Regions from separate parts of the Staphylococcus coagulans genome, predicted to be linked through region 1. Evidence: predicted binding sites of a transcription regulator. Region 1 holds the regulator's gene; each other region holds the start of a gene.

Region 1 (10,674 bases):
AATTGTTGATTGTTTAGAAACTGCATTAAAACGTTTAGATTTATTAACGAAAGATAAAACTGTTGAAACATTAGAACTGAAACGCGGCAGCAATTCTGTTTATGTTCAATATGATGATGTGATGTTTTTTGAATCATCACCTAAATCACATCGTTTGATTGCACATTTAGATAATCGCCAAATCGAATTTTATGGCAATCTCAAAGAGTTAGCGCAAATTGATGATCGCTTTTTTAGATGTCATAACAGTTTTGTACTCAACAGACATAACATAAGTAGTGTGGATTCTAAAGAACGCATTGCATATTTTAAAAATGAAGAGTTTTGTTATGTTTCAGTACGTAATTTAAAGAAAATATAAACAAGCAGGAAAAGAATCACCTGCTTGTTTTTTTATTGGATTGTATTTATTTTTAGATTATTCTTCTGTCATTTCTGTCGCAATATCATATTTAGTCATTTTTAAATAGACTTGCCCCGAATCCGTAACGACCTTAATTTTATTCGATGTTGTTTTCGGGAAAATACGTGAAGTTAACACACGTTCGCCTTCGTTGCAAAAGATTTCGATACTCGATGTATCTACAAAAATACGCAATTGTTTTAACTCTGAGTTTAAACGTGTACTTCTTGATGTCCCTTCTACCGGAAATGGCAGTGCGCCACTATCAAAACGCTCAAGTATGACTTCTTTCGTTGCTGTCTCATAACGAATGACAGTCGATTCATGACTAGAAGCACGTAACTGTAATTCAAAAGCAGAAGATTCGTTTTCTAAAATATCAACGACTAGTTCATACTGGACCCCTTCATAGGGATGGAGCTGTTTAATAAATTTATTAGCGTAGCCTAGCGCTGATTCTTCGTTACTGCGCAACTTTCTCAAATGCATATGTGGTTTTTGTTTCAATATTTGATTTTCAATAGTCAATGTTCGAGGAAGTGTTAGACAGTGTGTCCAACCATCGGCATCTGTTGGGTACTCTACATCAGGTATACCCATCCATCCTATTAAAACGCGTCTCCCCGCTTCATCCTCTATCGTTTGCGGTGCATAAAAATCAAAACCTGCATCTAATTCTTGAAATTCACCATGTTCGAATACGAGTGTTTCAAAATCTAATGTCCCTACGATATAGCCACTTAAATACGTATTTTGATATTGATCAGATTCCACACCTTCAGAGCAGAATAGGAAAATATCTTTTCCATGAATTTGAAAATAGTCTGGTGAAGTCCACATATGTCCAAAACTCTGTAATTGCGTTTTTATTTCACCTTTAAAATGCCAAGGTCCTTCTGGTTGATCTGCGACATACATGAGAAGACAACCTGTTAAATCTTCACGCTGTGCACCAATCACAGCATATAATTGTTCCCCTTTTTTAAATACTTTCGGATCTCCAAACTGCTGTGTATAGCCTTCAGGTGGCGTACTAATTGCCGGCGGAGATAATTTTTCTACTGCTCCATCGTCTTGTACCTTAGCAATAACTTGGCTACTTTTAAGCTCCCAATTCTCATCTCTATGGCTTGCAGTATACATATAATAAAGCGACGACTGATAAGAAAATGCACTGCCGCTATGTATGCCATGACTGTCATATGTCTGGTCAGGACGTAAAACCACACCTTTATCTTTGAAAGTCACTAAGTTATCACTTGTTAGTTGTCTCCAATATTTTAAGCCATCTACTGGCCCTAAAGGAAACCACTGATGTGCGATATAATATTGGCCATTAAAAAAAATTAAACCACTCGGATGACTGAGTAATCCTGTAGGTGGTTGAATATGAAAAATTTGACGATATGGAGAAGACTTTACTTTTTCATGTAATGCTAAAATTTCCTTTTCATCTACTTCCTCATATTTACGATATCGCATTTCGCGACTCCATTGTTCCATATGTATCCTCCTTATCTCATACTGCTGATCATATATGCCACCTGTTGTTACATATAAACCAAACCTTGCGCTTATTTTGATGATTTGCTGTTACTATGATACGACGCGTTAAACACGTTAGAGTTATGTAAAAATAAAAAAGACGCTACGTTTGAGCATCATGATTTTAATTTGCATTGGAAAAGTAAGCTGTCCCCATCTTAGCTCCTCCATATGATCTCAGTAGCTATTTTATCATAAAAATGTTTAAGCATGTCCTAAAATTAAGACCTTAGACTCTTTTATATTGCTTTATCTTAATATTTTAAAATATGATATCGTACAAAAAGCAGCTGAGATATACCTCAACTGCTTTATACCATATAAATTATTCAATTATTATTGAACGTGCTATCATTTACGCCTTTTGAACCGTAATCGTCCAAGACGCATAATCTATTTGTTCAAATTCAGTCACTGGATAGTTTTGCTCTGCTGCCCAATTGGGAATAGCCTCTGTGGCTTGTGTACAGTCAAAGTCAATTTTCAGTTCATCGCCTAGTGCTAATTCCTCCATCTTTTTCTGTGCTTCAATTAAAGGAAATGGACAAACCATGCCCACTGTACCGAGTTCATATAACATTGTGAAGCTCCTTTCGTTTCATTTTTAAATATTAACAGATTGTGGTGATGTATGCGTTTGTTGTTGACGCGCTGCTTTTAAAGGTTTCACAAATAAGAAATGGCTCATAAACCATGTCCCTAAAATCATAGCCACTAAAGCTATCCAACCTTGCCATGACAATGCAGCAGTTGCAACTAAACCATTACCTATTGAGCATCCACCTGCGAGCGCTGCACCAAATCCCATACATGCACCACCAATAACACTATTACGTATTGTTTTAATATCTGGTAAACGCCATTTAAATTCTCTTGAACCACGTGCTGCAATATACGATCCTACAAAAATACCTAAAACGAGGAAAACACCCCAGTCAATGAAAGAAACATTTCCTGTTGTTAAAAAGGCGATTAAGTTCGCAGATGGTGTCGTAATGCCTAGCCCACCTTCTCTTCCTGTTGAAATACTCATTGGCCAAGCGATAAGTGCAATGAAACCTATCGCAATCGCTGCAACAAAAGGATGAAATCGCTTTTCAAATAAAAAGTGACGTACCCCAGTATAGCGTGGTTTTAATTTTGGTATAGCGATTTTTGATTTTGGCTTTTTCAACGTGGTCATAACCAAAAATAGCGTAACACCAGTTAATAAGATTAACCATATCCAACTTGGTACCCCTGTAGATGTCGCCATATCCGCTTCATAAACGGTTTGTTGATTAATTGTATCTTTCAGTGGTAACAGAACGCCATATTTAGAGATTGCTGCAAATAGTGCATACATGAAAAGTGCAATCCAACTGCCAATTAAACCTTCCCCTGCACGATACCATGTCCCAGTGGCACAACCTCCTGCGAGTACAATCCCAATACCAAAAATAAATGATCCAACAATCGTTCCTACAATTGGAAATGTCCCATTATCTATCGTGATAACACCCAATGAAGTTAATATATATAAGCCAATAGCTTGGATATTAATCGCAATAAGCAACGCATAAAACATCTTATTATTTTTTTGAACATACATATCTCTAAAGCCACCCGTCAAACAAAAACGCGTACGTTGCATTACGAAACCAAGTAAACTTCCCACAATCAATCCACTTATCACGGTCCAAATCAATATTCCTACCCCCTATATCCGATTAACATTATAGGTATTATAAAAAATAAGACCTTATTTTTCAAGTACATTTTAAAAATAAATATAAAAACATATATTTTTTCTCAAGTTCATTTGAATACATTTGTATATTTAAACATACATGCTTTAGAACTGACCTATGCGCAATAAAAAAAGAGTATAAAATCTAATATTATCATTAGACTTTTATACTCTCTTCATAGTGCTATGTTTTAATTTACAGTTCATCCAAACAAATCTTTTTGTATGTATGGATAATTTTCATAAAAGGTTAACCATTATAATTTTTCATAAAGAATAATAATGATTGTAATTCCACACCTAAATCAATTTGATGTACTTGTACAGATTGAGGTACGTGCACACGTTTCGGTGTAAAATTAAGTATTCCTTTCACACCTGCATCTACAAGTGCATCGGCCACTTCTTGTGCTACTCTTCCTGGTGTAGCAATAATAATGACTTCTAACGCTTCAGCTTCAACGGTACTTTTTATCTCGTCCATTGATTTTACCGTCACATCACCCACTTGTGTACCAATGATTTCCTCACTGATATCAAAGGCTTCAGTAATGGTCATATCATCGTGAATTGAAAAGTTATAAGTGATTAGTGCCTTACCTAAATTCCCTACGCCAACAATGCCTATTTTGATTTCATCAGAATCGCTTAACTCAGATTTGAAGAATTCCAATAGACTATCAATATTGTAACCATAACCTTTTTTCCCAAGCTCTCCAAAATATGAAAAATCTCGGCGAATTGTTGCAGAATCTATATTTAAGCCTTCACTTATCGCTTTTGAATTCACACGATCTTCACCTTTAGCCTTTAAAATATTGACAAATCGGTAATATAAAGGGAGACGTTTTAAGGTCGCTCTAGGAATTTTATTGCTTTCTTTTCCCATTTTAAAGTCCTCCGTAGTCTTTCTTATGCGTGCACTCATATACATAGTATGTGATAATAATTATAACTTAATTTTATGGTTATGAAAACATTAAGTGCTTGATACATATTGCGTTTATTGTACAATAATTAAGAATGAAAGGAGCATGCCATATGATTTTAATGCAATTAAGTCACGTCACCAAATCGTTTGATGGTGAAGAGATTTTTGAAGACGTCAACTTTGAAGTAAAAACCGGCGAACGAATTGGCATTGTAGGACGTAACGGTGCGGGTAAATCAACATTGATGAAAATCATCGCTGGTGTTGAAAACTATGATTCCGGCCATATCTCTAAAATCAAAGGCTTGAAATTAGGCTATTTGACACAACAAATGACATTAAATACCCAAAACACAGTCTTCGAAGAAATGGCCAAACCGTTTGCGCATGTTCAATCCATCTCAGAGCGTATGAAAGTTGAAACCGATTGGCTTGCAGCTCATGCGGATATGTATGAGTCAGTAGAATATAAAACGCATATTGATCAATATGAAAAGCTCTCAAATGAATTTGAACAGCTTGAAGGCTATCAATATGAAAGTAAAATTAAAACTGTTTTAAATGGACTGGATTTTAGTGAAGCAGATTATCATCGTCCGATTAATGATTTTAGCGGCGGACAAAAAACACGTCTGTCATTAGCACAAATGTTATTAAGCGAACCTGATCTCCTTCTTTTAGATGAGCCGACGAACCATTTAGATATGGCCACAACAGAATGGCTAGAAGATTATTTAAAATATTTCAAAGGCGCTATCGTTATTATTTCACACGACCGATTCTTTTTAGATAAAATCGTAACTCAAATTTACGATGTTTCATTAGGTGAAGTTAAACATTATGTCGGAAATTACGCTAAATTTATCGAATTAAGAGATCAATATTATCAAAAGCGTTTAGCTGAATATGAAAGACAACAAAATGAAATTAAACGTCTTGAAACTTTTGTGGAAAAAAACATTACACGTGCTTCCACGAGTGGTATGGCTAAAAGCCGTAGAAAAGTTTTAGAAAAAATGGAACGCCTTGAAAAGCCGATGTTAGACGCTAGAAGTGCGAACATTCAATTTGATTTTGATCGCAATACTGGAAATGATGTCATGCACATTCAAGATTTAACGATTGGATATGTCTCCCCTATTACGCAACCCATACAATTTGAAATCAACAAAGGGGATCATATCGGTATTATCGGTCCTAATGGGATAGGTAAATCTACTTTAATTAAAACTTTAGCCAAACGCCTTCCACCTTTATCGGGGCAAGTGATTGATGGTGCAAATCTTAAAATTGGCTACTATGATCAAAAACAAGCAGAATTTCGTTCAAACAAAACTATTTTGAATTTTGTGTGGGACCAATATCGTCAAATGCCTGAAAAAGATGTGCGTGCCGTTTTAGGACGCTTTTTATTTACGCAAGATGACGTATTAAAAGTCATCAATGATTTATCAGGCGGTGAAAAAGCACGCTTGCAATTGGCATTACTCATGTTAGAACGTAACAATGTGCTCATATTAGACGAACCGACAAACCACTTAGACATTGATTCTAAAGAGATGTTAGAGCAAGCTTTAAAACATTTCCAAGGGACACTCATTTTTGTTTCGCATGACCGCTATTTTATCAACCAATTGGCGAATCGAATTTTTGATTTAAACGAAAAAGGTGGCACGCTTTATTTAGGGGATTATCAATACTATTTGGAAAAGTTAGAGCAACAACAAGCACTTGCTGCATATGATAACCAACAAAATCAAGCGACGTTAGAAGTAGATTCAAGTACTCAGCCAACGACTTATCAAGATCAAAAGACGCTTCGTCGTGAAAAGCGTAAAATAGAGCGCCAGATTGAAAGTGACGAAAGCCAAATTTCTGAGTTAGAAGACAAGATTGCAGCGATTGATTTACAAATGACAGATGAAGCTGTCATTAATGATTTCGAAAAAACACAATCTCTAGCTGAAGAACGTCAAAAAATCGAACAAGCATTAGAACAAGTGATGACAAACTGGGAAGAATTACAACTTTTGTTAACTGAATATGAAGATTAAATGAAGTAAACCGAGTAAAATTTTCTACTCGGTTTATTTTTTTAATCACCTACTGTTTACATTTCGTCCACATATGAAATAGCATAACACCAACTATCCACAAAGTTATCCACATTATCCACAAGTTAAAAGCTAGAATATTCTATCCTTATGCACAATTATATACAACTTATCCCCGATTTTACGCCAATGTTATGCACAGGTTCTTAACAACTTGTGCATAAGTACGCATGTTCTCTATTGACTTTTGCTCAATCAGAAAAGTGAGCTTAAAATGTGAAGATTTAAGTTGTTTATAGTTATACATCTATATAGACAAGCATCTAAATTTTAATGGTGATTAGAATATATCACTTTTCTTTTGACATAAAAAGGAGAGACAGAAATCGTTTGATTTCGTTGTCTCACCCTCAAAATAAGGTTGCTGTTTAAAAACGTGCAACATTCATTATTCATGATCTAAATACATTTCAATATCCATACTGCTTTTACCATTTAAAGCCATGTCGCCCCGAATTCCTTTTTCATAAATATAATGAGCTGCTGCTCCAATCATTGCGGCATTATCCGTACATAGACGTGGTTCTGGAATAGCGAGTTCTATGCCTATTTCACGCGTAGCTTGTTCTAAAGCTTTACGAAGCCCTTTGTTACTTGCTACACCTCCAGCTACTATCAACTGTTTAACATTGTAATCTTCACAAGCACGCATTGCTTTTCCAACGAGCACTTCCACTACGCTGTTTTGAAAACTTGTCGCAACATTTTCAGGAATCACTTGCTCACCTTTTTGCTTTAGATTGTGCAATTTATTAATCACTGCACTTTTCAAACCACTAAAGCTAAAATCATAACTCTCAGGCTCCAACCATACACGAGGAAATTGATATGTGTCCTCACCTTGCGTTGCTAATCGATCAACCGCTGGGCCTCCGGGATAAGGTAAACCAATTGTTCGTGCGACTTTATCATAAGCTTCGCCTACTGCATCATCTCGTGTTTCACCAATAATCTCAAATTGTAAATGATCTTTCATATAGACAAGCTCCGTATGTCCACCCGAAACAATTAATGCAATTAATGGGAATTTCAATCCTGTTCCAAGTTGGTTCGCATACACGTGCCCCGCAATATGATGGACAGGTATAAGTGGTTTATCATTAGCAAAAGCTAGTGACTTAGCAGCATTGACACCCACAAGTAACGCACCAATAAGACCTGGGCCTTGCGTTACAGCCACTGCATCAATCTGGTCCATTGATTTGTCTGCTTGTTGCAATGCATCTTCAATGATTAATGTTATATTTTCAACATGATGACGACTTGCGACCTCAGGGACAACACCGCCAAATCGTTTATGACTGTCAATTTGACTTAACACACTATTACTTAAAATTTTTGTTCCGTTTTCTATTACACTGACACTTGTTTCATCACAACTTGTCTCAAGTGCCAAAATCGTTGTATTCTCAGTCATTTAAACTCACCCACATGACTAACGCATCCTCTCCATCACCGTAATAATTTTTTCTTTTACCGCCATATTCAAAACCAAGTTTTTGATAAACATGCTGCGCGACATGATTATCTTCACGCACTTCCAAACTCATTACCGTTGCGATTGAAGACGCAAAATTAATAACATATTTTAATAATAATTGACCTAATCCGTAATCTCTATAGTCCGGATCAATAGCAACTGTTGTAATTTGGGCTTGGTCAACAACAATCCATAAGCCTAGGTAACCGATTATTTTATCTTCGAACTCTACAACAAAATAATGGGCAAAATGATTTTGCTCCAATTCATAATAAAACGCATCAATCGTCCACGAACTCTTTTTAAAGCTTATCTGTTCAAGATCAAAAACAGCTGGAACATCTTCAAGCATCATATGTCTTATTTGAAGTTTCTCTTTTATTTCTGTTGATCCATCCAATTTTGTTCTGCCTCCGATAACTTTAAATATTGCGGTACAAACGTATGAATCTCACGTGGTTCACCTTTATATCGATACATTTTATCTGCTCTAGGCGGTTCTGCGTTACATTGGTATCCTTCAAGTTCATTTGTGAAATGTGTGACATCATCACCTATAAAGATAACATTCTCTTTGTTAGACCATTGTGTAATTAATTGAGATAAGGCAATATGTTGATCTTCCATGACAGCGACTAACTGTTGACCTTGCCATTGATAAACCCCAGCAAAGACGTTCCCTCTTCGGGCATCAATGATTGGGATAATATAGGCATCTGAGTATTCAATATTCGCTGCAATTGCCTTTAATGAAGAGACACCATATAACTGAATGCCTAAAGTGTACGCTAATGTTTTAGCTGTAGTGACACCAATACGCAATCCTGTATAAGAGCCTGGCCCTTCTGCCACAATAATTTCATCTAAATCTTTTGCTTTAAGTTCACATTGTACAAGTAAAAACTCGATTAATGGCATTAATTGTATAGAATGATTGCGTTTAACCGTCGTTGTATGTGTTACTAAAACTTTGCCATCTTGTAAAACAGCAACTGATAAAGGTTGATTCGCGCTATTTATAAGTAAACTATACATGTATTATTTGCTCCTTGATTTCTTCAAAATGTTGACCTTTTGCCTCGAGTTCGATTTCTCGTTCATCTTCATTGATTACTTTAATGTTAATTTTTAAAAACGCATCCGGTAAATAATCTTTAATAAACGTACTCCATTCAACGACTGTAACTGCGTAGTCATTAAAAAATTCATCAAACCCTAAATCTTCATCGAAGTTCTCAAGTCGGTAGCAATCCATATGATGAAATTTTAAGGTGTCTCCTTTATATGACTTAATAATATTAAAGGTCGGTGAACTGATGTGACGTTTAACCCCTAATGCTTTTCCGATAAATTGACTTAAAGTTGTTTTACCAGCGCCAAGATCACCATCTAATAACAACACATCTTGCGCTTTTAGAAGTGGTGTCAGTAAATTAGCGAACCTCTGCATTTCTGCTATATTTTTTATTCTCATACTTTCCGCACTCCTGACTTAATTTTCCTATCTATTGTAACAAATTTTTTTCTATTTGACCTTATCTGATTCTTGACATTTACTTTGAAATAAGAATGACGCTTTATTGACTGTATTTTAAGATTATTTTCAGAAAATTTTACATTTACTGTTGACTTAGAAGAAAAGATGGGTTAAATTTATAACACGTAATTTTTAGACAATTCTCTAAATTCTAAATTTTTCTCATTCTCGTAATTGATGAAACCAATTTAATTTAACATACATCACATTCATTTTGAAGGGAGCGTTAGACAATGAAAACATATCCATGCATGACACATACACAACAAAATAATATTGTCATTTTAATTTTACGCTCAGGACTGGAGCATTAGTAGAAATTTTACTAATCGCTTAAGTCCTATTTCTAATTGAATGGGACTTAAAGATGCGTCCCAACACCAATTGGGGCGTATCTTTTTTTATTTTCAAAAATCAAGGGAGGCCATACAGATGAGAAGTGACATGATTAAAAAAGGAGACCAACAAGCACCGGCCAGAAGTTTATTACATGCGACGGGACAAATTAAATCCCCTACTGACATGAACAAACCTTTTATCGCTATTTGTAATTCATATATCGATATTGTTCCTGGTCATGTGCATTTAAGAGAATTAGCTGATATCGCCAAAGAAGCGATTAGAGAAGCGGGAGGCATTCCATTTGAATTTAATACGATTGGTGTCGATGATGGCATTGCGATGGGCCATATTGGGATGCGCTATTCATTACCAAGCCGAGAAATTATCGCAGATGCAGCTGAAACAGTTATCAATGCCCATTGGTTCGATGGTGTCTTCTACATTCCAAACTGTGACAAAATCACACCTGGAATGTTACTAGCAGCAGTGAGAACGAATGTCCCAGCTATATTTTGTTCTGGAGGTCCTATGAAAGCGGGGTTATCTTCTCAAGGTAAAGCATTGACTCTCTCATCTATGTTTGAAGCAGTTGG
Region 2 (10,674 bases), 350 kb from region 1:
AAGTGTCGTGATAACGTGATTGGATGTATTGAATCAGCGAGGGCACATCTAAATAACGTGTATCTATACCTTCACCTTGAATTTGACTTGCTTGCTCTAACTCACTGAGTAATACGTTTACATCGATACGTGGATGTTGTTCAACTGCTTCCAAGATTGAAACTTGTCCACCACAGCAAAAATCGATGCCATATTTACGGAAAACATCTGCTGTTTTAGGGTATTGCGTTACAATATCTGCGACCTTTTCTTGTGTTTGTATCATCATCATTCATCCTTTCTGTTTAAATCTTATAAGTCTAGTTTAAAGTCTTTGTGAAAAAATGAACATTAGGGATTTTACTTTATTTAGTTCAGAAAGTGGATAAGTTTATATCGTAAATTGACTAAGTGTAATTATTCATGCTTTTTCAATTAATAGTTCATTAATTATGTTAAAATAGTAATAGAGTTGAATTTGAAAAAATCGTAAAAACAGTTAAACAGGGAATATCGTTATCATTCAGCATGTGGCTGTTAATGAGACACCTATTACAGTATGCCATCGAAGCATCGAATCTAGAGGAGAGAAGTATATGTTGCGTATTCAGAATTTAACTAAAATCTATCCAGGTGGAAAGAAAGCCGTGGATAATTTAAGTCTTGATATTGAAGAAGGCTCATTTGTAGCGTTTATAGGGACAAGTGGAAGCGGAAAAACGACAGCATTGCGAATGATTAATCGTATGATTGAGGCCACAAGTGGCAAAATTTTAATTGGGGATCAAGATGTCCGTAAGATGAACCCGGTAGAATTACGCCGAAGTATTGGCTATGTTATACAACAAATTGGACTTATGCCACATATGACAATCAAAGAGAATATTGTTTTAGTACCCAAGTTATTAAAATGGTCAGAAGAAAAGAAAACGCAAAAAGCTAAAGAGCTCATCAAATTAGTGGATTTACCTGAGTCTTATTTAGATCAGTATCCTGCACAATTATCTGGAGGACAACAGCAACGTATTGGCGTTATTAGGGCTTTAGCAGCGGAACAAGACATTATTTTAATGGATGAGCCTTTTGGTGCGCTTGATCCTATCACACGAGATACACTGCAAGATTTGGTCAAATCATTACAGAAAAAGCTTGGCAAAACTTTTATTTTTGTAACACACGATATGGACGAAGCGATAAAATTGGCAGATCGCATTTGTATTATGTCGGAAGGGGAAGTCGTACAGTATGATACGCCAGATAATATTTTACGTCATCCAGCAAATGATTTTGTAAAAACGTTTATTGGTGATCACCGTTTGATACAAGAAAGACCGAATATACGTACAGTACAAGATGCGATGATTAAACCTATTACCGTTAATGCAGATGATTCGCTCAATCATACGGTCTCCCTTATGAGAGAAAAACGAATTGATACGATATTCATTGTGAACAAGCAAAATAAATTATTAGGTTATTTAGACATAGAGGATATAAACGAAGGATTACGGAAGCATGCAGAGTTAATTGATGTGATGCAACGTGACGTCTACCATGTACATGTAGACAGTAAGCTACAAGATTCTGTGCGAACGATTTTAAAACGAAACGTGCGTAACATTCCGGTCGTTGATAATGATGGCCGACTCGTCGGCTTGATTACACGTGCCAATTTAGTCGATATTGTTTATGACTCTATATGGGGTGAAGATGCTGAAGCGGAGCAAGTCAATATTGAAAACAATATAGGAGATGGGATCTAATGATTCAATTCTTACATGAATATAGCGGTGAACTCCTTAATAAAACCATTGAGCATTTTTATATATCGTTAATGGCGTTATTTATCGCTATTATTATTGCAGTACCTCTTGGTATTGTATTGGCGAAAACACGGAAAGTTGCCAATGTAGTCCTTACAGTAGCCGGTGTTTTACAAACTATCCCGACATTAGCAATTTTAGCATTGATGATTCCTATTTTTGGTGTAGGGAAAACACCAGCAATTATTGCATTATTTTTATATGTTCTTTTACCTATTTTAAGTAATACCGTGTTAGGTGTTCAAAATATTGACGAGAATATTAAGCAAGCCGGTTTAAGTATGGGGATGACACGTTTTCAACTCATGAAGAGTGTTGAACTTCCTCTAGCGCTCCCATTGATTATGGGGGGGATTCGTTTATCAAGCGTTTATGTCATTAGTTGGGCGACGCTAGCTAGTTACGTAGGCGCTGGCGGTTTGGGTGATTTTATTTTTAATGGATTGAATTTATATAATGCCAATATGATTATTGTAGCGGCAATTTTAGTAACAGCGCTCGCTTTGATTGCTGATATGTTGTTAGCGTTAGTTGAAAGATGGACGATACCTAAAGGGTTAAAAGTTGAGAAATAAGCGGAAGATAATGAATAAATAGGAGGTCAAACAATGTCAGGAAACTTAATCGAACAGTTATTCCAATACTATCAAAATAATATTGGCTACTTATGGGCATTATTTTTGAATCATTTATTAATGTCTGTGTATGGCGTATTATTCGCTTCTCTTATCGGTATTCCTTTAGGTATTTTATTATCACGTTACAACAAAATGGCTTGGTTTGTTATTACGGTAGCGAATGTCATACAGACAGTTCCAGTTATTGCGATGCTCGCTATTTTGATGTTACAAATGGGACTCGGAACAACGACCGTTGTTGTCGCTGTATTCCTCTATGCACTGTTACCGATTATTAAAAATACGTACACAGGCATTACGGGTGTCGATAGCAATATTAAAGACGCAGGGAAAGGTATGGGCATGACACAAAATCAAGTGCTCAGAATGATCGAACTCCCACTGGCATTATCAGTCATCATTGGTGGGGTACGAATTGCGCTGGTTGTCGCAGTAGGTGTGGTCGCTGTGGGTTCATTTATCGGTGCACCGACATTAGGAGATGTCGTTATCAGAGGGACAAACGCGACAGATGGTACAACTTTTATTTTAGCAGGCGCAATTCCTATTGCTTTAATCGCTGTAGGTATTGATGTGCTTTTACGTCTTGTAGAAAAAAGGTTAGATTCTGCAAAGCATGCTTAAATTTAAAATTATTTTCCTAGTTAAATAAGTAGTCAGCTATGAAAAAACGACCGACTTATGTTATGATATTCAAAGGTTGGAAACGCTTACATTCGACAACTTATATGTCTTCAATTGAAGTCTGTTGCTTGAGTGAAAGAACGGGTTAGAAAGTGCGAGTGATATTGCATTCTAAAAGGGGAAGACACATTTCGACTGTGTCCATGACTCACGTTTTCATCCACGGGAAATGAAATAACAGAGGAGGAATGGCAATGATTTTTGAAAAAATGGCACAAGCTGATTACGAGCAATTAGTTTTTTGTCATGATGAAACGACAGGATTGAAGGCGATTATTTGTATTCATGATACGACTTTAGGTCCTGCGTTAGGGGGATGTCGTTTTTGGAACTATGAAACGGAAGAAGAAGCAATCATTGATGTGATGAGACTTGCAAAAGGGATGACCTACAAAAATGCAGCAGCTGGTTTAAATCTAGGTGGCGCAAAAACAGTTGTCATTGGTGACCCTAAAAAAGATAAGTCCGAAGCGTTCTTTCGTGCGTTAGGTCGCTATATTCATAGCTTAGATGGACGTTATATCACTGCCGAAGATGTAGGTACAACGGTTGAAGATATGGATATGATTCACCTAGAAACACCACATGTCTGTGGAATTAGTGAATCTTATGGTTCAGGCGGCAATCCAAGCCCGATGACCGCATTGGGGGTTTATTACGCAATGAAGCGAACTGCGAAAGAAGCCTTCGGGTCAGACTCATTAAAAGGAAAAACAGTTGCCGTCCAAGGTGTGGGCAATGTTGCTTTTCATATGTGCCAATATTTGCATGATGAAGGAGCACATTTGATCGTCACTGATATTAACGAAGAAGCGGTTCAGAATGCAGTTGAAGCATTTGATGCGCAAGCAGTCGGCATTGATGAAATTTATAGTGTCGATGCAGATATTTTTGCACCATGTGCCTTAGGTGGCGTGTTGAACGATGAAACGATTCCTTCATTAAAAGCTAAAATGGTTTGTGGTAGCGCCAATAATCAGCTCTTAGAAGAAAATCGTCATGGTCAAATGTTAGAAAAACGCGGCATTATTTATGCACCGGATTTTGTTGTGAATAGTGGCGGCGTCATTAATGTGGCTGATGAACTGAATGGCTATCATCGTGAGCGGGCTGAGAAAAAAGTGAAAGCTGTCTATGATCAAATGGATAAAATATTTACAATTGCGAAAGAAACGCATGTTTTACCATTACAAGCGGCGGAGCATTTAGCTGAATCAAGAATCAATACAATGATGCGTGTGCACAGTAAATACTCATCCAAGCCTAACAATCAATTGCGTGATACACGTACCCATTGAAATGTTTAAACAGCCTGAAACATTAATTTTTGGTCGCATACCCTAACCTTTGAGCTGATTGAGGGATAACAACCACAGTCGACGAGATGTTTAAGACGTGTGTAGAAATCGAAAATTTGATGCTTATCTAGCTAAGTTCATACAGTTTTAAATATATAACAGCATAATAGGCGCCTTTCAAAGTGGACATTGTATAATGAAGACTTCGAAAGGCGTTTTAATATTTTTTGTTCAAAAGCATATTAACCGTGTTTAGTGCTTTAATAATAAGAAAATTCTAAAAATTATATTGAAAAATAAAAAAGGTTACGGTACGCTACAAGAGTATTCAAATGCAGCTAAAAAAAGGTGAATGTTAAAAAAAGGAAATGTGTCTGAAACCAGTGGTGTATCATATAGTACATGACGACGTACACTTATGTCTCCAATCAGATGGCATAATCCTTAATATTACTGTCCATTTCACAACTTAGCCATGTAATACATCTCATTAACTCATTTCAGGTGGTAGATAAAATGGAAGCAACAGAGAAAAGAATGAACTTTAAACAATTTATGTATAAGGTGTTGAATGGTTTAGCGATTTCAATAATTGCAGGACTGATTCCTAATGCTGTATTAGGTGGATTATTTAAGTATTTAAGCCAATATGCAGATATATTTAGCACATTACAATTTGTCGTACTAGGCATACAGTTTGCTTTACCTGTTATGGTCGGTGTACTTATTGCCTTACAATTCAAACTTGACCCTATGAGTACAGCTTTAGTAGGAGCGGCATCTTTTGTAGGTTCTGGTGCAGCTAAAGTGACTGAAGCCGGGTGGCAAATCGTAGGAATTGGAGATTTAATTAATACGATGATTACCGCTTCAATTGCGGTTCTACTTGTATTATGGATTGGTGATCGCTTAGGAAGCCTAAATGTAATTTTATTACCTATTTTAGTCGGAGGTGTACCGGGTCTTATCGGCGTTTTAACCTTACCTTATGTCAGTAAAATTACATTAGCAATCGGAAGTTTGGTGAATACTTTTACGACTTTACAGCCAGTTTTAATGGGCGTATTGATTGCGGTTTTATTTTCATTTATTATCATTTCACCTATTTCTACGATTGCAGTCGGTCTAGCGATAGGAATTTCTGGATTAGCTGCGGGTTCAGCTGCTATTGGGGTAGCCACAACAGCAATCGTGCTGTTTATTGGTACTTTACGTGTCAATAAAATTGGTGTGCCCATTGCGATCTTATTAGGGGGCATGAAGATGATGATTCCTAATACGATTCGCTACCCTATCATCTTTTTACCAGTGGGTGTTACTGCTGCGATTACAGGAGCTGTAGGCGCACTGCTCGGTATAACTGGAACAAAAGAAACGGCTGGGTTTGGAATTGTTGGACTTGTGGGCCCGATTAAAGCATTAGAATTAATGGAAGGTAATCATATAACATCGCTGATGATTGTGATTTTTGTATTTTTTATTATCCCACTTGTTGTAGGCTTTATAGTCAATTTTTTGCTTTCTAAAGTGTTTAAACTCTACACTTCTGAGATATACAAATTTACAGCGACTGAAAAATAACAAGTTGAGCTTTAGAATTAAAATACTTTATAAGCAGCATGACTTTGTCCACACGTGTTTGTACATACACTTTTAAAAATTGAATTTACAATCATATAAGGTGACATGTCTTACGCATGATCTGTAAATATAAAAGAGGGACATCAATCCCAAAATAAATAGCACTCAGATGATTTTAAATAGAAAATCGTCTGAGTGCTCTCTTTTTTATGATAAAACTTCGTATTGTGTGACTTCGCTTCTGATTCAATGAAGGCAAATTGAGTTGAGACTTGAGGCCCATAAGCATGTTTTTCACAGCATAGTTGTATGATTAAAAAATTAAAAATATAAGACTAGAATTGTGACGAAAATTTATACAAAATAAATCCAAAATATGACATATTTTAAAACGCTTACAATTTAAAGTGATTTCATCCACAAGTCCTGTTATACTGATTGTGAAATGATGAACAAAACCTAATTGGAGGTATGTAACCATGATTAAAGATACGAATACTCGAAGCAATGCTTGGGAAGGATTTAAAACTGGACGTTGGACTCGCAATGTAGATGTGCGTGAATTTATCCAATTGAACTTCACAGGTTATCAAGGTGACGATAGTTTCTTAGAAGGACCTACTGAAGCAACTGAAAAATTATGGGATCAAGTGATGGCTTTATCTAAAGAAGAACGTGACCGTGGCGGCATTTGGGATATGGATACAAAATTACCATCAACAATTTTATCGCACGATGCAGGTTATTTAGACAAATCGTTAGAACAAATTGTTGGTGTTCAAACTGACAAGCCATTCAAACGTTCAATGCAACCATTTGGTGGTATCAGAATGGCAAAAGCTGCTTGTGAAGCTTATGGTTATGAATTAGATAAAGAAACAGAACATATTTTCACAGAATATCGTAAAACACATAACCAAGGTGTATTCGATGCTTACTCAAAAGAAATGTTAGCGTGTCGTAAAGCAGGTATTATCACAGGTTTACCAGATGCATATGGACGCGGTCGTATTATTGGTGACTATCGTCGTGTCGCATTATATGGTATTGATTTCTTAATGGAAGAAAAACAAAGAGACTTCAATGAATTATCATCAACAATGACTGAAGATGTCATCCGTTTAAGAGAAGAAGTATCAGAACAATATCGTTCTTTACAAGAATTAAAACAACTCGGTGAACGTTACGGTTTCGACTTAAGTCGTCCAGCTGAAAACTTTAAAGAAGCTGTTCAATGGTTATACATGGCTTATCTTGCAGCAATTAAAGAACAAAACGGTGCAGCAATGAGTTTAGGTCGTACTTCAACTTTCCTTGATATTTATGCTGAACGTGACTTAGAAGCAGGTACAATTACTGAAAAAGAAGTACAAGAAATTATCGACCACTTTATCATGAAATTACGTCTTGTAAAATTTGCGCGTACACCTGATTACAACGCATTATTCTCTGGTGACCCAACTTGGGTAACAGAATCTATTGGTGGTGTGGGCATTGACGGTCGCCATATGGTAACTAAAAACTCATTCCGTTTCCTACATTCATTAGATAACTTAGGACCAGCACCAGAACCAAACTTAACTGTACTTTGGTCAACTCGTTTACCTGAAAACTTCAAACGTTACTGTACAAAAATGAGTATCAAAACAAGTTCAATTCAATATGAAAATGATGACTTGATGCGTGAAAGTTACGGCGATGACTATGGTATTGCATGTTGTGTATCTGCAATGCGTATTGGTAAACAAATGCAATTCTTCGGTGCACGTGCAAACTTAGCTAAAACATTATTATATGCGATTAATGGTGGTAAAGATGAAAAATCAGGTGCTCAAGTTGCACCAAACTTTGCGCCAATCGAATCAGAAGTTTTAGACTATGATGAAGTTTATCGTCAATTTGATGAAATGATGGAATGGCTTGCAGGCGTGTACATTAACTCATTGAATGTCATCCACTACATGCATGATAAATATAGTTATGAACGTATTGAAATGGCACTTCACGATACAGATGTACACCGTACAATGGCAACAGGTATTGCAGGTTTATCAGTTGCAGCTGACTCATTATCAGCAATTAAATATGCAGAAGTTCGTCCAGTACGCGATGAAAATGGCTTAGTAGTTGACTTTGAAACTAAAGGCGAATTCCCTAAATACGGTAACAACGATCCACGTGTAGATGATATTGCGGTACAACTTGTAGAAAGCTTCATGAGAAAATTACGCAAACATCACACTTACCGTGATTCAGAACATACAATGAGTGTATTAACAATTACTTCAAACGTTGTTTATGGTAAGAAAACAGGTAATACACCAGATGGACGTAAAGCTGGCGAACCATTCGCACCAGGTGCAAACCCAATGCACGGCCGTGATTCAAACGGTGCATTAGCATCATTATCATCAGTAGCTAAATTACCTTATGACTGCTGTAAAGACGGTATTTCTAATACATTTAGTATCGTTCCAAAATCATTAGGTAAAGAAGAATACACACAAGAACAAAACCTTGTAAGTATCCTTGATGGTTATGCTTTACAACATGGTCACCACTTAAACATCAACGTATTTAACCGTGAAACATTGATTGATGCGATGGAACACCCAGAAGAATATCCACAATTAACGGTTCGTGTATCTGGATATGCTGTAAACTTTATTAAATTAACACGCGAACAACAATTAGACGTTATATCTCGTACATTCCACGAAACAATGTAACGGCAAAGCAATAGGTGTCACAGTCGGAGTGACAGATTTTAAGAGAAGGTAAAATGGGGGAGTACAATGATTAGAGGACACATTCATTCAATTGAAAGTTTAGGAACAGTAGATGGACCAGGTCTACGCTATATCATCTTTACACAAGGTTGCTTATTGAGATGCTTATACTGCCATAATCCAGACACATGGAAGATTAATGAGCCGTCGCGATCAGCATCACCAGATGAACTTGTGGCTGAAATCACACCGTACCTCCCATATTTTGAAGCATCTGGAGGCGGCGTTACAGTTAGTGGTGGAGAACCGCTTCTACAGATGCCATTTATAACGGAGCTCTTTAAAAAGCTTCATGCGCACGGCATTCACACTTGTATTGACACATCTTTAGGCTGTGCAAACGATACTGAAGCGTTTAAAAAACATTTTGATCAACTACTCGAGTATACAGACTTGTTGATGGTTGACATAAAACATATTAACAATGAAACGCACAAAAGATTAACTGGAAAACCCAATACTCATATATTAAATTATATTCAATATTTAGCTGATAAAGGTCAACCGATATGGATTAGACATGTGCTTGTGCCAGGTCTTACTGATACCCCCGAAGACCTTGTAGCACTCGGCGCATTTATAAATAAACTTGGTAATGTCGAGAAGTTTGAGATTTTACCTTATCATCAGCTTGGTGTGCATAAATGGGAAGCACTTGGTGTTCCTTATGAACTTAATGATGTCGAGCCCCCGACAGATGAAGAAGTTGAAAAAGCATACCAATACGTTGACTTTAAAGGTGTAACCCCCTTAACACCTATCGGCTAGGTAAAACAATAAGACATGGATCTATTCACTCTTTTAGAATCATAATAACCCTTAAATAATGTTTTGAACCGTACACGCCCCTCACGTGTGCGGCTTTTTTTAATGATTAAAAAGGGAAGGGCATTAACGATAGGATGTATAAAAGCTCCTATTCGTTTCAGTGAGATGAAGGAAGGAATTTAATTGACACGTTTTGTAAACCAATATTATTTTACTTTATCCTCTTTTTCTTTTTTAACTATTTTCTCTAAATATTAAGTTATTCTTTCTTATGTATATTGTAGTTATCTTTTTTACATTGATTATGTAATACTTTTTAAATAGGGCGCATGATATTAGGAATAAAAACAAGTGGATGCTATTTTATTGTTTTTCCACTAGCTTTGATTTTATTATTTGCTTTCATGTTGCACATGCTAACTTAATTGTTTGAGAGAAGATGTGATAGATTGTAAGCACTATTTAATGAGCAGAATCAAAGGCGTGTGTATTAATTGTACTATCATGAAACGTGAGATGATTAGATAGAGGAGGAAACTTTATGATAAAGACGTTACTTTTAGGTGCCAATGGCGGTGTAGGTCAACATTTAGTGAGAATATTCCAATCCAACGACACGGGTTTTACAACGAGTGTACGTGACCATGCACAAAAATAAGCGTTAGAAACAAAAGGTATTGGCACCGTTTATATTAATATTGAAAAAGAATCTATCGAATCGTTAACATAGTTGTTTCAAGATTATAGTCAAGTCATTTTTTCAGTCGGTTCTGGAGGGCGTACAGGGGCAGAAAAACAATCATTGTTGATTTAGATGGTGCTGTCAAAGCGATTAAAACAAGCGAAGCGGCGAAAGTGGAAAACTTTATAATGGTTTCAACCTACGACTCTCGACGTGAAGCGTTTGATGCGAGTGGAGATTTAAAACCTTATACTATCGCAAAACATTATGACGATGACTATTTAAGACGAAGTGCACTAACAGCGACTATATCCAGATGCGTTAACAAATGATTCGGGTACAGGGGAAATCCGTGCTGCGCAATATTTTGATCAACCGAATGATCGAAAAATTCCACGAGAGGATGTTGCTGCGGTTTTATATGAAGTGGCT
Region 3 (10,674 bases), 230 kb from region 1:
TTGATAGTCGGTCTATTTATCATTTGTATGTTTATCTCTATTTCAATGGGGACATCTGTTGGGACAGTGGCTGCGATTGCGCCAGTCGGTTTTGGGATTAGCCAAGCTACCGAAATTCCAGCAGCGTTAGCAATGGCGACAGTTGTTGGCGGCGCGATGTTCGGAGATAACTTGTCTATGATTTCTGATACGACAATAGCTGCCGTTCGCACACAAAAAACGCAAATGAGTGATAAGTTTAAAGTGAACTTTAGAATTGTAGTGCCAGGTGCACTGATTACCATTGTATTACTCTGGTGGCTCACAATGGGCTACCAAATTGATCATACAAAAACATATGATTACGAATGGTTTAAAGTGATTCCTTATTTGCTTGTATTGATTCTTGCGATTATCGGTGTGAATGTCATATTAGTATTATTAGGTGGCGTTGCACTTGCAGGTGTCATAGGGCTTATTGATCATGCATTTAGTTTTTCAGGTTTATTAAAAGTGATATCGGAAGGAATTATAGGTATGCAAGATATTGCCATGATTGCCTTATTGATTGGTGGTATGATTGGCCTTGTTGAGCACCACGGAGGTATTACTTGGCTATTAAACTTTGTTAAAAGTCGTGTTAAGTCTAGACGTGGCGCCGAATTTGGTATTGCTGGATTAGTGAGTATTGCAGATATCTCAACTGCAAACAATACGATTTCCATTATTATGGCAGGTCCCCTAGCAAAAGATATAGCGGATGAGTATCAAATTGATGCACGTAAATCGGCAAGTATTTTGGATATTTTCGGCAGTGCGTTTCAAGGATTTGTACCGTACAGTCCACAGTTGATTGCGGCAGCGGGTGTCGCGAGTATATCGCCCGTCATGTTATTACCTTATTCTATTTATCCGATTATGCTTGCTTTATGTGGTGTGGTGGCTATCATTTTTAACCTTCCAAGACTAGAACGCAAAAAATAGTGACATCTCTCTTAATATAAATTTGAAAAAACGTTTAGGAATAGTCTAGCAAAATAGGTTGTGAGATGTTCAATTTATTCGGTATGTGTATGGATTTAAGTTACAATAAACATGATGGAGTTCATCGGGAAAAGTATGGAGAATGGAAGTGAAGCATATGCAAAATGAATGGGTTGAAATAAAACTTGTACGTCTCATGAAGACGACACCAACAAGCGCGTATCGTGCATGGTTGGAGCCAGAGCAATTGAAAGAATGGTTTATGACTTCACGTCGTACGAATCAAGAATTAGAAAATCATCCAATAGAGGGCGGCACTTATAGAATAGTTGATCAACGTCAAGGCAAACGCTTGGAGATTGAAGGCGTTTATCAAACATTAGTTGAAGATACCCATATCATTCAAACGATTCAAATGCCCGAGTTTAGCGATGAAGCGGATGAAATTGAAGTTTACTTTGAAGAAAGAAGTCCAGGTATTACGCAGATGACGTTTTATTATAAAGGCCTAGTACCTAAAGAAAGACGATTGACAAACTTAGAATACAAACAGAAGAAAAAAGCTTATCACGATCATACGGCACATGGTTTTGAATTAATGTTTGATACGTTACAACAAGAACTAGAAGCGCAGCAAGATGTAAATTAGAACGCGCGCCTATTTTATGGTTTGGGAGCTATGTTGCGTCATTAACAAAAGAAACTAAAATTAAGATAACTAAAAATGCTCGAAATATGCATCGGTCAACATTCCGAGGTGCACAATTCGAGCTAGTCTAAACGAGGCGGGGCGGAAATCAATTTTTGCCCCGCCTAAAATTATGAACAAATGTTTAATGTGCGTAGGTCTATATTGAGGACATAGAATTGTATCGCTCTATGAAATACGCGATTGACGATAACAACGAGCAGGCGCACTTGCTTGACAAATATCAATATGACGCGTTGCTAACGTAGCAATGAGTTGACATAGTATTTCTGGCGTTGTTGTGACTTTCAATTTGTCTTTTGCAAAACTATAGTGAATACGCTTGTTTTGAAAAACATTTAAAATATCTATGACTTTATCTTTAATAAAAGGATCATTCAATCCATCAATTTGTATTTCAAATCGATTTTCTTCACGAGGTCGGATTTGAAGTGGCTCCATTGATTCGAGTAATGACAAAGGCACGATTTGATAGATACGATAATGGTGAAAGCTGATAAAACTGATGACATAAGGAAGCGCACGCTTAGGAATTTGAATCTTAAGCATGTGCTTTTGTTGATGTTTAGTCCATTCAGCATGAATAACAACCTGGAGGTTAACTTGGCGTAATAATTTCAACAATTTATGTCGTGCCATACGATGGTTCATTTGATCTATATTTAAAATAAAAGTTTCTAGTTTATCAATTATCATTGCAATTCCTCATTTAAATTTTTCTTACATCTATTGTAGCATGATAAATTTTTGAAATCAGTAAGACTATAGATGTAAAAATAAAATGTGTGGGACGATATTGAATGGTTGTTTTAGTTGAATAAGTGTAAAAAAGAGGTTGTAGACCATCTATAATTATGCTAATATTCAGATTATTAAAACAATTAAGGAGTGAAGCCTATGTTACAACGTATTGGCCAATTTGCATCTCGAACTTTTTTATTTTGGATGTTACTGGCAAGTCTACTCGCATTTTTTGTTCCCAGTATTTTTATAGGTTTTGGAGGCATCATTCCTTATTTATTAGGTGTTGTTATGTTAGGGATGGGATTGACCGTTAGTCTGGATGACTTTAGGCTCATTTTAAAAGAGCCTAAGCCCGTGATTATCGGTGTTTTTTTACAATACACAATTATGCCATTTGCTGCATACGCCGTTGTAAAATTATTTCATCTACCCGCAGATATCGCCATCGGTGTGTTACTCGTCGGCTGTTGTCCGGGAGGAACATCGAGCAATGTTATCAGTTATCTTGCTAAAGGCAATGTGTCGTTATCCGTTACGATTACTTCAATCTCAACAATTTTAGCGGCTATTTTAACCCCTGTTCTTATGTTTCTACTTGCTCGAGAATGGATGAATGTTTCATTACTTGCAATGTTTCTTTCAGTTGTAAAAGTTGTCTTATTCCCATTGCTTTTAGGTATTCTTATTCAAAAATATATGAAGCGTGTTGCACACGTAGGGACTGACATTTTACCTCTTATTTCTGTTGTTGCGATCTCTATTATTTTAGGTGCGGTTGTTGCTTCTAGTAAAGCTCTGATTGTGGAAACAGGGCTACTTATTTTTGTTGTCGTCATCTTACATAATGTGCTCGGTTATACAATTGGTTATGTTTTAGCACATCTTTTTAAACTTAATTATAAAGATAAAAAGACTGTAGCAATAGAAGTCGGGATGCAAAATTCTGGATTAGCTGCCTCACTTGCAACGGTTCATTTTAATCCATTAGCTGCAGTACCAGGAGCGGTATTTAGTTTTATTCATTTAGTCACGGGCCCATTACTTGCACGTTATTGGGCGGCAAGAACAAAGGAAGATTTGGAGTTATAAATCGGGTTAAAGCCTTGTATCAACTATAAAAAAGATATCCAACAATTCAACGGATCAGAGCAAAACTTTTTTAGCTTAGCAATAACTTTAGTAAAGTATATTTTACTTTTTTGTTAGGTTGTGCGAAAATATGATTTGAATATATCGAAAAGTAGTGCTAGGAAAGGTTGTGAAACGATGGTCAAAGTCCTTCAAAATTATTTTATAACGCTCACTGTATTATTAATGATGTTGTTATTATCTGTTGGGTTTATTGCTCAGTTTCAAAATGGCTTCGTGTTGGTCTTATCAATGACAGTGACATTAACAGTGATCAATTTTGCGATTGAGTCATGGTTGCTTAGAGCAGCTTTACCACCAGCAAAAGTACATTTGATTCAGTCTCTTGTGTTTCCTTTGTCCATCGTTATCATGGGAATCATTTCCTTTATCGTTTTACCTGCCGTCTCTTAAGAAAATAAGGGCGGCTCGTTTTTTAGTTAAACGATATAGGCTAAGAAACAATAGCATGGTAAGATAAGAACGCACATTGATATCGTGCTAAAACGATAGCGATACAGGAGTGTAAAGTATGAGTTTAGAGGGAATTTTGTTTTTTATAGTTGGACCACTCATTATTTTAGTAGGTAACTTGGTACTTGCACCACGTTTTCAAAAGCATATTCCGATGCGTATTCATGTGCTTTCAGGCATCGTCGGTCTTATTATTTATGCTGTATTTGCCGCTGTAATCTACTATTTCTTTTTACAAGGGAAAATTTAATAATGATTTTAAAACAATCTGAGTCAAATGGCTCAGTTATATGTGAACCCGAGCCTTTCATGATTTGATGAAAAGCTCGGGTTTAATAATATGCGATGATATTAAAATTATTGTTGTTGTCATTTTATTTTCTGTTTTGAAGCGTTTCAAACAGTGTTCAACTGAAGCGTTAAGTCAATAAAATGATAGCTGTAATAATTAATACTAATAGTATAGCGTCCACACCGACCATTAATTGGTAACGTGTATTTGGATTACCTTCTTTAGATGTTTTGTAAAGCATGTATACATTTGGTACAAAGCTCAATAGCAAAATGCCAATAATAATAAATCCAATCGTTTGTGTCGACATCTCAATCTCTCCTTTGCATACGATAACGAATCCATCCAACCGCAATACCCAACACAATACCTGTCAAACAGCCAATGAGCGGCTGATTAAAAAGAATGCCTGCTAAGAGTCCAATAATGAGCCCAATCAGTAAAGGAGGACCAAAAAGTTGTTTTCGTTCATCTGAACTTAAAATACTGAATGTCAAAATATATAAGACTGCGAATACGACAGCAACCATGATAGATTTAGTTGCTAATGCTATGGGCGAAACGCCATATTGATTTACATTGATGACAAAGAAAAAAACGCCTAAAAGTAAAGCGATAATCAGTCCCTTGATGATGCGTGCTTTGTTCATAATCTAACTCCTTGTGCAATGAATTGATACCATTATAACACGAAAAGTTTTGAACGTCGGCTCGCTTGAAGGCCATTCAGTATTGTTCGAGTCAAGGGGGTGACTCACGTTTTAAGAGATAAAATCAATATCACTGATATGTTACAGGACACGAATGGATTAAAGTATTGAAACCAGTTGTGAGACTAGGCTTATAGCTTCCTTTATTTGATATTGTCATTCACTTGTTGATTTTTAATCACTTTAAATTGGCCATGATCATTTAAATAGGCATAGAATAGTCCAATAATCAAACCACCGCCGATATAATTACCGATAAAGGCAGCAACTAAGTTTTTTAATACATGAAAAATATGAAATGCCTCTGTTTGATAAATAAAGCTAGCAACGAAAAGACACGCATTGTAAACAACGTGTTCGTAACCCATAAAAGCGAAAATCGTTACACCAAACATCATGACAAACATTTTAGCCATAACATCTTCAATTTGCATTGCAATGACAAGTGATATATTAATAAAAAAGTTGGCGAAAATAGCACGAACCAAAATGTTTTGAAAACTGTATTGAATGGATTTAACTTGAACCGTATGATTGAGCATTTCAAGCATTTCAACTGTCATGACATCTGTCAGTGAAATTAAGCCAAATAACACAATCGCTCCTAAAATATTTCCTAGGAAACAAAGGAAAAAGATTTTTAACACACGCGAAGGTCGAATAAGACGGTAATACAGACCAACTGTAAAATACATAAAATTACTCGTTAATAACTCAGAATTTGTAAATAGAATTAAAACAAGGGCGAAACTAAAGGTAATGGCACCTGCCATATTGACTACACCAGGTGCGACATCGGGTGCAAAAGTTGTTTTTACCATTAAAACGAATACTGCAATAATACTAATAATAAATCCTGCCATCATAGCTCTTAATAAATAGCGCCTCAGATAAAAGCTTTGTAAAATATCTTTCTTTTGAATCGTGTCAATGATGTTTGACACCCACTTGCGACCGTAGAAGATTGTATCCCATTTTATGTTTGTTTCTTTCATGTGTTAGAAATTCCTTTCTTCAATTTTCTACCATAGTATAAACATTTCACAACAAAATGTGAATGCATTCACAATTAGGGGTTGTGTCAATATTTCAACAACTTTTACAATTCAAAAATATGCGAACATATATGTTTGTAAATTGAGTTATATTTCAAACTTCAATTTGTTGAAATATTTTTTAAAGTAATATATTTCTTCAAAACAAAGATAAATGGGGTGATAATTTTTTCTCCACAGCAATCTCAAGTGTAGTATAATAGCGACATGCACGGTGCAACATCATTTTATGAGTAGGGGTTAAAAGGAGATGGAAGCAATGGAAGAAAACCAGTTACACAGAGGTCTGAGTTCACGACAGATTCAAATGATTGCGCTAGGTGGTACAATTGGCGTCGGATTATTTATGGGTGCTTCGAGCACAATTGCTTGGACGGGGCCATCTGTTATTTTTGCATATTTACTTGCGGGATTATTTTTATTTTTAATTATGCGTGCAATGGGTGAGATGGTCTATTTAGATCCATCTACCGGATCATTTGCCAATTATGCAACAGATTACATACATCCAGTTGCAGGTTACGTCACTGCATGGGCGAATATCTTTCAATGGATAGTAGTTGGTATGTCTGAAGTAATTGCGGTCGGTGAATATATGAAGTTTTGGTGGCCGGAATTACCATCATGGATTCCAGGTATCATTGTAATTGTTATTTTAACTTTAGCGAATGCTATATCTGTAAAAGCATTTGGCGAGTTTGAATTTTGGTTTGCTATGATTAAAATCGTCACAATTATATTAATGATTATTGCCGGATTTGGATTGATTTTCTTCGGATTAGGGAACGGAGGACATCCAATCGGTTTAAGTAATTTAACTGCACACGGTGGCTTTATGCCAAATGGTTGGTTAGGTTTCTTCTTTGCATTATCAATTGTTATCGGTTCTTATCAAGGGGTTGAATTAATCGGTATTACAGCAGGAGAAACGAAAGATCCACAAAAGAATATTAAAAAGGCTGTCAACGGCGTCATTTGGCGTATTTTAATTTTCTATATCGGTGCTATTTTTGTGATTGTCACTGTGTATCCTTGGAACGAGTTACATGATATTGGTAGTCCATTTGTCGCAACATTTGCAAAAGTAGGGATTACAATTGCAGCAGGGTTAATCAACTTTGTCGTTATCACGGCTGCGATGTCAGGATGTAATTCAGGTATTTTTAGCTCAAGTCGAATGATTTTTACACTTGCACAACATCGACAACTACCAGCGATTTTTACAAAAGTTATGAGAAATGGTGTGCCTTTCTACACGGTATTAGCCGTTTCTACGGGGATACTCATCGGTGTCATTTTAAATGTTGTATTGCCTATGATTATTGAAGGATCAGAAAGTATTTTTGTATATGTTTATAGTGCTTCAATCTTACCGGGTATGATTCCATGGTTTATGATTTTATTGAGCCATATACAATTTAGAAAGAAATATCCAGAAAAAATCGAAAATCATCCTTTTAAAATGCCGTTCGCACCTGTAAGTAACTATTTGACAATCGCATTCTTATTAATGGTATTAGTAGGTATGGTAATTAATGATGAAACACGTGTATCTGTGATTATCGGTTTCTTGTTCTTAGGATTTATGGCTGTATTTTTCTTTTTACGCGGTCATCATAAACGCGATAAAGAAGAATTAAAATTGTAAGAGTGAGATAGATATTATAATCAAATGTTCAACTTGGTATCCATACTGAGTTCTTGTATAGAAGTGAGTTCCTTTAAAAAGGTCTCGCTTCTTTTTTTAATGGGGTTAGTAATCACAATGTGAGATATTAAAATGGGCTGCGGCTTGATTAATCACGTGGAGGTAACCGTTATTAACGCGTCTTTGACTGCCAAAATCGATAAGAACGAGTGGATTATGATAGAGATTGTGTAAACATGCATAATATATCTCATAACTATATGTTGTCGGTAAGATGATATCATCAGGATGAGGGAGGCTTTCAAATAAGCGTGTTACTTTATTTTGAAGAGTTGTTAATAAGACGTTAGCTTCGTCTAAATCTTTTTGATAGACAAGGTCAAAATTTAAAACTATTTTTTGCAATGCTACAAGATTTTTAAACGCTTGCATACTATTTGGTATATCCTTTTGAATCATAGTTGCCTTCCTTTCATTAAATATTATATAGTATAACATAACGCTAATGATTTTATTATGACTTTTATAAAAATGTAATTTTAAAAATGCAATTGTCATATGAGTAAAGCAAAAATTAAAATGATTGCGGTAGAAAGGATTCAAAATGTCAAATTATAGTTGGAAAGCCATCGCATGGCGAGATTTATGGTTGATCCCTATTTTATTTGTGACAACACTCTTTTTTGGGTTCACAGTTTCATTGGCGGTGATATTGCTTTTTGGAATAAATAAAGAAGAATTTTTCAATGATATCTATGTAGATGTATCGGAAGTGATTTCTTCAATACTTGCATACCTTACAGTAATCATGAGTTTTTATTTATTACATCGAAAAGAGACGAAACAGCGATTCAGAAGAAGTATTCAAGGTGTCAAACAGTACGGATTATGGATAGTGGGCACATATATTGTGACTTTGGTATTATTATACGTCTACAGTTATGTATTTCGTTTTATACCCGAACGTTATCAATATGGTACGACACAAAATGAACTAGCATTAGATGCATTAATGGATATTCCAGCACTTTTGCCCTTTAACTTTTTGTTGATTGTAATAGTAGGGCCTATATTTGAAGAAATATTCTTTAGACATCTTTTAATTGGTGAGTTAGGTAAGAAGCTTAATTTTAATGTGATGGCGGTTGTTTCAGTGATTCTATTTGCAGCAAGTCACGTGACTGGTGCAGCTTCTCCTTTTGAAATTGTGGATTACCTTATTATTTCAATCCCGCTTGTCTTTTTATATATGAAGAGTGGTCGTAATTTGGGTGTCTCTATCGCATTTCACATGTTAAATAATTTGATTAGCTTTTTCTAATAGAGGTAGCTTTACTGTGAATTGATATTCGTAAATAAAGGGGGACACATTGAGGCATCTCATGTCTCAATGAAAATCAGTTATCGCCGACATAAAAAGTGAACTACTCATAGGATGACGACATCTTGTAAATTTGTAAAAAACCAATGTTTCCAGTTTAGAAACATTGGTTTTTATTGTACGTTGTTTTTATTTAAATATTGATCATAATTTTTGAGTGTAATATCGTTTGTTTTAATTGATTTATGGAATGAATAAGAAATATCTTCAATCGTTGATAAATCAATATAACGTGTGTAGCCGCCACCAATATGATACACCACAGCTTGCCAGCGATGGCGTTGCGCGATTAAACCAATAAAGATGACATTCTCAAAATGATGTTGACCACATGTGTCGACTTTATAATCAACCCCCATTACTTTACGTTCTTGACAATAAATTAGAATGTCATCAAAGTGGGGCGGATTTTTATCTATTGGAGGAGATTCATATAAAATATATTCATCAAGTTGGCGTAATGAACGTCGAATTGTTGTATTAGGTTGACGTAAAATCTTTTGGATGAGTGCTGATGTTTCTTTTGAATAAGGCAACATAGATTGTGACTGGCTTTCTCTTAAAATCATATAAAGCGCATGAAGTTCATGATCATTAATTTCTAAGTGATGTTGTTGTTGTTTAGATTGTAATTGGTAGCCGCCGTGTTTACCTGCACGTGCTAAAATTTGAACCCCATTTTTTTCGAGTTCATGCATATCACGTAGAATCGTACGTTTTGAAACATTTAGTGCTTTTGCGAGTTCTTGTGCAGTCATGTGTTGCTGTTGCTGTATTAATGCTATTAGTTTATTTTGTCGTGTTTCTTTATTCATAAAAAATCACTCCAATCAACCTACCATAGTTATTAATATTATATCATAATTATAAGATAAATATAGCGCAACGTATATTTTGAGCAATACGACTACAAAAGTGATATTTGTAAATAAAAATAATAAAAAACTTGTAGAAAACGCTTACATTTTGTTTGTGGATATGTTATATTGTATTTAGCTACAGGGGGATGGTACACAGCATATTCAAAAGGGGTAGCTATCGTGATTGATAGTAAAGTTTGAAAATGATAGGTTGTACTTATTCTAGTTTAACATCTTCAATATTTATTACTTACTTTCCTTTCTATGCCGGTTGGTTAAATCCAACCGGTTTTCTTTTCGTATTTAACTGTTTCATTAAAGCGACATTATGTATAATGAAGATGACTTTGAAAAGGAGTGATTCATCATGTCGACGATAAAGACACTGCGAGAAATAGATCAGCAAGTACAGATATGGATTTCTGAAATGCGGCGTGAACTTCCACAACTGATACAACATATGAAAACGGATACGAAATCCAACCGTTTTGATTTAGTTACGAATGTAGATTGCACAATCGAATCACGTTTCGAACAGTTTTTGAAATCTCAATTTCCGGACCATCAATTATATGGTGAAGAAGCCCACCATCAAACTGAACGATTAAAAGAAGGACATACGTGGTTGATTGACCCCATTGATGGAACGGCCAACTTAGTCAAGCAACAAGATGATTTTTGTATGATTATAGGTTATTTTGTCGATGGTA

What was found. Region 1 encodes Rex, which represses fermentation and respiration genes when NADH is low (regulators of the CRP and FNR family bind a similar motif). Its sites were predicted from a motif close to TTGTGAAATATTTCACAA; they were not measured.
Region 2: pflB (formate C-acetyltransferase) is a predicted target of Rex. The motif match lies at 6,442-6,459, and genes of this name have one in related genera.
Region 3: KM149_RS02950 (formate/nitrite transporter family protein) is a predicted target of Rex. The motif match lies at 6,072-6,089, and genes of this name have one in related genera.

The regions. Positions count from the first base shown of each region.
Region 1 is NZ_CP092966.1:907,769-918,442, reverse strand. It holds gene agrA (quorum-sensing response regulator AgrA) at 1-361, shown strand, start outside; gene KM149_RS04170 (sucrose-6-phosphate hydrolase) at 419-1,906, opposite strand; gene KM149_RS04165 (sulfurtransferase TusA family protein) at 2,304-2,528, opposite strand; gene KM149_RS04160 (YeeE/YedE family protein) at 2,553-3,635, opposite strand; gene KM149_RS04155 (redox-sensing transcriptional repressor Rex) at 3,928-4,566, opposite strand; gene KM149_RS04150 (ABC-F family ATP-binding cassette domain-containing protein) at 4,719-6,662, shown strand; gene tsaD (tRNA (adenosine(37)-N6)-threonylcarbamoyltransferase complex transferase subunit TsaD) at 7,111-8,139, opposite strand; gene rimI (ribosomal protein S18-alanine N-acetyltransferase) at 8,132-8,602, opposite strand; gene tsaB (tRNA (adenosine(37)-N6)-threonylcarbamoyltransferase complex dimerization subunit type 1 TsaB) at 8,581-9,237, opposite strand; gene tsaE (tRNA (adenosine(37)-N6)-threonylcarbamoyltransferase complex ATPase subunit type 1 TsaE) at 9,230-9,676, opposite strand; gene ilvD (dihydroxy-acid dehydratase) at 10,172-10,674, shown strand, end outside.
Region 2 is NZ_CP092966.1:556,581-567,254, forward strand. It holds gene scdA (iron-sulfur cluster repair di-iron protein ScdA) at 1-265, opposite strand, end outside; gene KM149_RS02385 (betaine/proline/choline family ABC transporter ATP-binding protein) at 576-1,742, shown strand; gene KM149_RS02390 (ABC transporter permease) at 1,742-2,377, shown strand; gene KM149_RS02395 (ABC transporter permease) at 2,411-3,064, shown strand; gene KM149_RS02400 (Leu/Phe/Val dehydrogenase) at 3,319-4,422, shown strand; gene KM149_RS02405 (PTS sugar transporter subunit IIC) at 4,939-6,003, shown strand; gene pflB (formate C-acetyltransferase) at 6,483-8,732, shown strand; gene pflA (pyruvate formate-lyase-activating protein) at 8,799-9,560, shown strand; partial or broken gene KM149_RS02420 (SDR family oxidoreductase) at 10,105-10,674, shown strand, end outside.
Region 3 is NZ_CP092966.1:677,851-688,524, forward strand. It holds gene KM149_RS02910 (Na+/H+ antiporter NhaC family protein) at 1-963, shown strand, start outside; gene KM149_RS02915 (SRPBCC family protein) at 1,106-1,612, shown strand; gene KM149_RS02920 (hypothetical protein) at 1,841-2,368, opposite strand; gene KM149_RS02925 (bile acid:sodium symporter family protein) at 2,570-3,505, shown strand; gene KM149_RS02930 (hypothetical protein) at 3,683-3,958, shown strand; gene KM149_RS02935 (hypothetical protein) at 4,077-4,268, shown strand; gene KM149_RS02940 (hypothetical protein) at 4,438-4,620, opposite strand; gene KM149_RS02945 (hypothetical protein) at 4,622-4,960, opposite strand; gene KM149_RS02950 (formate/nitrite transporter family protein) at 5,164-6,015, opposite strand; gene KM149_RS02955 (amino acid permease) at 6,335-7,723, shown strand; gene KM149_RS02960 (hypothetical protein) at 7,829-8,182, opposite strand; gene KM149_RS02965 (CPBP family intramembrane glutamic endopeptidase) at 8,328-9,044, shown strand; gene KM149_RS02970 (helix-turn-helix transcriptional regulator) at 9,218-9,919, opposite strand; gene KM149_RS02975 (inositol monophosphatase family protein) at 10,332-10,674, shown strand, end outside.